DNA from 2 places in the Paenibacillus sp. EKM10P genome. Region 2 is predicted to be linked to the other one. Evidence: riboswitches for the same ligand, from Rfam matches in the RefSeq annotation. Region 2 holds a riboswitch; the other holds the start of a gene.
The links. A riboswitch is a leader RNA that binds a small molecule or an ion and turns the genes downstream of it on or off. The one in region 2 is predicted to bind ZMP and ZTP.
Positions count from the first base shown of each region.

Region 1: linked by a shared signal. The riboswitch ahead of HFE01_RS22150 (bifunctional 5,10-methylenetetrahydrofolate dehydrogenase/5,10-methenyltetrahydrofolate cyclohydrolase) and the one ahead of HFE01_RS10180 (TIGR01440 family protein) in region 2 are both predicted to bind ZMP and ZTP.

Region 1 is NZ_JAALET010000013.1:28,281-31,395, forward strand. Features, by position in the region: gene HFE01_RS22145 (cyclodeaminase/cyclohydrolase family protein) at 25-663, opposite strand; gene HFE01_RS22150 (bifunctional 5,10-methylenetetrahydrofolate dehydrogenase/5,10-methenyltetrahydrofolate cyclohydrolase) at 660-1,526, opposite strand; ZMP/ZTP riboswitch at 1,640-1,723, opposite strand; gene desA (Delta(5) desaturase DesA) at 1,936-2,997, shown strand; gene HFE01_RS22160 (sensor histidine kinase) at 3,058-3,115, shown strand, end outside.
Region 2 is NZ_JAALET010000003.1:181,204-184,318, reverse strand. Features, by position in the region: gene HFE01_RS10190 (manganese efflux pump MntP) at 1-304, shown strand, start outside; gene HFE01_RS10185 (low molecular weight protein arginine phosphatase) at 390-974, shown strand; ZMP/ZTP riboswitch at 1,053-1,134, shown strand; gene HFE01_RS10180 (TIGR01440 family protein) at 1,342-1,929, shown strand; gene HFE01_RS10175 (serine hydroxymethyltransferase) at 2,051-3,115, shown strand, end outside.

The DNA of each region.
Region 1 (3,115 bases), on a different contig from region 2:
AGCACAGCTAGAGCGCAGTATGAGCTAACTACTTGCGATTCGACTGCGTACGGTCAACAAGGTTTGCTCTTTAATTTGTCCGATTTCACGGAGGAGTGTGGCTGTTTTGGCTTCGTAGGATTGTTTGACATCCAAGTCTTCTAGCGAGGCAAGGTTAATATCAATGGTGAGCAGGGCGGATTGAGCGGCTGCTTCAAACAAAATCGCACCGATGCCCAGATCAGAGATCACATTTTTATTGGATATTTCCACAATATTGTAGGCTTGTGATAGTCCGTCCCGGCATACTTCCAGCAGGCGCATAGGTACCTCAATGGCAGCAATCACGGCTGTTTGTAAGGAATGGGTACGATAGCGCTTTTCTTCGTCTGTTTCTTTGGGCAAACGCAGCGCGGTCATGTATTGTTCAAAGGATTGGATGTCTGCGGCCATCAGTTCCTCACAATGCGTAGACAATCTTTCCATACTGCTAATGACTTGCACCATTTGTTCACGGAATTGCGTGTATTTTTCTCCTTGAGAAAGGTTGGCGGTCATGGAGGTCATCGCTGCGCCTAGTGCCGCAGCCAGCGCGGATACACTTCCTCCACCAGGGGTAGGTGCTGCACTTGCAGCTTCTTTCAGAAAATGTCCGATGGACTGGTTCCACGACAGTTCACTCATGAATAAACCACCTCTCTGGAGTAATGTTGCAGATGTATCGCTTTGAGCAAGTTTTTGTACAAAATTGCGGTCGTTAAGGTGCCTACACCGCCGGGAACGGGAGAAATGGCATGTACCTTTTCTACAACGTCCTGAGCAGCGTCCCCCACAATTTTACCCTCCAGCGTCTCATTAATTCCTGCATCCACGAGAATCAGACCTGGATGAACCATATCCTGCGTAATCACATTAGGGCATCCGACTGCGACGAAGGCAATGTCTGCATGGCTCAGATGCTCTGCAATATCACGCGTACCTGCATGGCAGGCGGTGACGGTGGCATTTTCTCTTTGCAGCATGTGGAAAAGGGGAAGTCCCACTGTTTGCCCGATGCCCACGAGCGTGACATTTTTGCCTGCCAAGGAGTGGCCGTAATGCTTGAGCAGTTCAATACAGGCTTGAGGTGTAGCGGGGTATAGTCCTGCGTCACCCGTAACGGTAGCCAGTTTGTTATCAGGTGTAATTCCATCAATATCCTTGTAGGGGGCGATGGACTGTTTAATAACGGAGGCAGAAAGATGTTGAGGAAGCGGGAGTTCCAGCATAATGCCATGTACATGGGATGCATCATTTAGGGTACCGATCACGTGCAGAAGTTCGGCTTCGCTTACATGACGATTAAAAGTATGGAGATGAAATGAGATGCCCAGCTTCTCTGCTATTTTTTGCTTGGTCCGTGCATAGTATGCAGATGCCGGATCACCCTCTATCAACAGGGTTGCCAGATGGGGACGGTGTCCTTGCTGTTTCATTTGCTCTACTTGGGAACGGATCGTTGCATACACTTGCTCAGCTGCTTCTTTGGATTTCATGATAATAGCCATAGTCCGAGCCTCCTCTGAATTTATCGCATAATGGAATCAACAGGGTGTCATGGTCTTCGAAAACGAAAAAAAGTATTTGCACAAGGTCGTCAAGACAGACGAATCCTCTGCAAATACTTCTCCCAGGCGAACGGTACGCTTGATTGTATGCTCCCTCGTGGTTCATTCCACTGACTTCGCCAGTCACATACAGCGTTATATATCTTATATTTTAACAAAATAACAGCAGAAAAGAAACCCGTGAACATTTGCCAAACAGGTTTGGTTAGTTGTCTATATGACAAATGTCATATACCCGAACTGACGTTTATGACTACAGCAGACACAGCGGTCTCCTTATACTGAGCTTAGATCAACATGTACGCCTGACAGGATTAAGGTATGGGCTGCATTTTAAAGGAGGATCATAATGGGTATGACACAACTCCCGTTAGCTCAATTGAAAAAAAATATGGCTCCCTACGAGAAAATAAACACGAAATCCAGCGTTCTGCAACTGTTCAATACCTTGGGACCGCTGATCCTATTGTGGTATGCCGCTTATCTTAGCCTAGCGGTTTCTTACTGGCTGACGCTTCCCATTACCATTATTGCGGCAGGGTTTGTGGTACGGACGTTTATTATTTTTCATGATTGTGGTCATCAATCTTTTTTCAAAAGTCGCAAGCTGAACGATTTTGTGGGAACGATTACAGGTATTATTACGCTCTGCCCTTATCACCAATGGAAAAATAGTCACGCGATCCACCATGCAACCAGCAGTAATCTGGATAAAAGAGGCACAGGTGATATGTGGGTGCTCACAGTAGAAGAGTACACAGCAGCTTCCACATGGACACGGCTGGCCTATCGTATATATCGAAATCCTTGGGTTATGTTCGGCCTAGGTCCAATCTATACTTTTTTGATTTCCTATCGGTTTAATGTCAAGACAGCCAAACGTAAGGAAAAGATAAACACTTATGTGACGAATATATCCATTGTTGCATTGTATGCACTGTTGTGCTGGGCTATTGGTTGGCAGGCATTCCTTCTGGTACAGACGCCTATCTTTTTTGTCTCTGGTATGTTGGGAATCTGGCTGTTCTATGTGCAACACCAGTTTGAGGATTCGTATTTTGAGCATGATGAAGAGTGGAGTTATATTAATGCGGCCGTCGAGGGCAGTTCTTACTACAAGCTTCCTAAAGTATTGCAATGGATTACAGGTAATATTGGTTTTCATCATGTTCACCACTTGAGCCCGAAAGTACCAAATTACAATTTGGAGAAAGCGCATGAAGCGACACCGTTGCTGCAAAAGGCGACCACGATTACGGTGAGTAGCAGTCTGGAATCTTTGAAGTTCCGACTATGGGATGAAAGTACCAAGACCTTTCTGACCTTTAAACAAGTAAAGCCGCTGCTTAGCAAACGTGTTGGCACTTCAAAGCCCATCCCTACGCCTGTTGTAGGCACGGAACGAAAATAACGTTGTACGGAAATTGGTATGATAAAATAAGGGGTATCTAAAGTAGAAAAGGGTGGCAGGATGCAAAAGTGGTATCAGATTTTCCAAAGAAATACGGGACTTAGCCCTTATGTGTGGG
Region 2 (3,115 bases):
GGGCGGGCATATGGTGTACAATTCCTTCAAGGGAGACGGCGTACACGTATTGGATCATCGGTCGCCTTTGGGTCTTTTGCTATTTGCACTTGGGGTGAGCATTGACTCATTTTCTGTGGGAGTGTCCCTGGGGATGTTCCAGAGTGACCTGGTGCTGACTGTTCTGGCCTTTGGTTTTTGCGGGGGAGCGATGGCGATGCTGGGGCTGTTACTGGGGCGCAAGGTCAGCCGCAATCTGGGGGATTATGGAGAAGCGGTGGGCGGTGCCGTTTTGCTGGCATTCGGCTTTATGTTTATGTTTTGATTTTAACGTAGACAGTGTAAAATAAATACAGGATTTGAGTAATCCTCTGTTTATATATTTTTTCAACATACGGGGGGTGAAGACGTTGAAGAATATCTTATTTGTATGCACAGGGAACACCTGTCGCAGTCCAATGGCTGAGGGGATGCTGCGTAAGTTGGCTGCTGAGCATGGACTGGAACTAGAAGTGCGTTCCGCTGGAGTAGCTGCGATGGACGGGGCGTCGATATCCCGGCATGCAGAGGCGGTTCTACGTGATCACGATATATCCGATCAGATCACTTCAACCCCTTTAAGCGACGGACTTGCCGAGTGGGCACATCTGATCTTAACCTTGACGCAAGGACATAAACAGCATGTCATTCAACGGTTTCCACAAACGGCGGGCAAAGTATTTACGCTGAAGGAGTATGTGGAGGACCGGGACGCAGTGCTGAAGGACGTACAGGAATTAGACGGCTTGTATGCTTCACAGCAGTTGATGGCTTCACTTGGACAAGAGCTATCAGCGCAGGAACGTGAGCGAATGATTGAATTACATCAACGGATTCCGGGCTTCGATATCTCAGATCCGTTTGGCGGTTCGCGGGAGGACTACGATGTCACAGCTGCGGAAATCCGTGTAGCTTTGCATAAGTTGCTGGACAAGCTAAAGGGATCTTCCGAATAAAGTCGGTACCATTCCTCTATTTTGTACGGAATCTGTTGATTTTCGACAGTTAATCCGTTAAGATAAGGTGGAAAAATGAGAATCCGATGTAACTGGCGACAAAAGTGGGATTAACCACGATGGAGCATCGGATATACGGCCGGTCGCCTGGGCAAAAGAGCAATTCCACATAGGTGTGGACTGCTCTTTTTTCGTATACGAGCTACAGCAGATCTTCTGTTGCCTTCTTGTTCTTCCATTTTTTCTGCTCGAAATCTGAAACATCGGCTATAATATAGTCAGATTGTGATCAGGAGAGAGTGTGTTGAACTTGGGGCATGGGACCATGCCTAGTCTCTGAGAGGCTGTTCAACCAAAGGAGGTTCCAATGGTAGAACAATTGGATCATGAGATTTCACTCGAAGCACAGACCGCTTCTGTCGTGCGGGAAATTGCAGAAGTGGCCAGTCTTAAAGCTGGTCGCCTGCTGGTTATTGGCGCAAGCACGAGTGAAGTGGCTGGAAGTCGGATCGGCACAGCAGGAGCGCTGGATGTGGCTCAGCAAGTGTTGTCTGGAGTAGAATCCGTTCGCAGAGAGTATGGCTTTGATGTGGCGTTTCAATGCTGTGAGCACTTGAACCGAGCACTGGTCGTTGAACGTTCTCTACTGGAGCGATTAGGCCTGATGGAGGTTGCGGCTGTTCCTGTTCGTACAGCAGGGGGCTCTATGGCTACCGTTGCCTATCGCTCTATGGACGATGCGTGTCTGGCGGCGAATGTGCAGGCTCATGCCGGGATAGACATCGGCGAAACGCTGATTGGCATGCATTTGCGCCCGATTGCCGTTCCGTTTCGCCCAAGCCTTCGCTGGATTGGTGAAGCACGTGTGACGGCTGCGTTCACTCGTCCTCCACTTATTGGCGGACAACGGGCAGTGTACAGTCTGGAACAAGAAGCCGGTGGAAACTGCGATTAGCATTTGGCATGTCGGCATGTTTGTACTGATCTTTTTTGCATTGATGAAGAGGTACCCAACAGAGGAGCAGGCATTTGCTTGTATACCCAACAATTTGACCATGGAGAGGGAGTAATCAATCATGATGGAACATCTGCGTAAAAGTGACCCGGCAGTGATGGAAGCAATGGGGCTTGAACTGAAACGGCAACGCCACAATATCGAGCTGATCGCATCTGAGAATATCGTCAGTGAAGCAGTAATGGAAGCCATGGGCTCCGTGCTTACCAATAAATATGCTGAAGGTTATCCGAACAAACGCTACTATGGTGGCTGTGAGCATGTAGATATCGTCGAAGATATTGCACGTGACCGTGCGAAAGAACTATTTGGCGCCGAGCATGCGAACGTGCAGCCTCACTCTGGAGCGCAGGCTAACATGGCGGTATATCTGGCAGCTCTTCAACCTGGAGATACTGTACTGGGTATGAATCTGGCGCATGGCGGCCACTTAACACACGGAAGCCCGGTTAATGCCTCTGGTTTGTTGTATAACTTTGCTGCTTACGGTGTACGTGAAGACAACTTCCGCATCGACTACGATGAAGTGCGCAAAGCAGCCTTCAAGCACCGCCCTCGTCTGATCGTAGCTGGTGCAAGTGCATATCCGCGTACTATCGATTTTGAAGCCTTTGCTTCCATTGCTAATGATGTAGGTGCTTTATTCATGGTGGATATGGCACATATCGCAGGTCTCGTGGCAGCAGGGATTCACCCTAGTCCAGTTCCTCATGCCCAATTTGTGACAACAACGACACACAAAACGCTGCGTGGTCCGCGTGGGGGCCTAATTCTGACTCGCAAAGCGTGGGCGCAAGCGATTGATAAAGCTATCTTCCCTGGTACTCAAGGAGGACCACTGATGCACGTGATCGCGTCCAAAGCAGTTGCTTTGGGTGAAGCGCTCCAGCCATCATTCAAAACCTATGCGCAAAACGTAGTTCGCAACGCACAGGTGCTGGCTGAAACACTGCTGGCAGAGGGAATCAACATTGTATCCGGTGGTACGGATAATCACCTGATGCTGTTGGATACTCGCAATTTGAATATTACAGGTAAAGAAGCGGAGCATGTATTGGATTCCGTGGGTATCACGGTCAACAAAAATGCCATTCCTTTCGACCCAACGAGTCCGTTCGTTACCAGC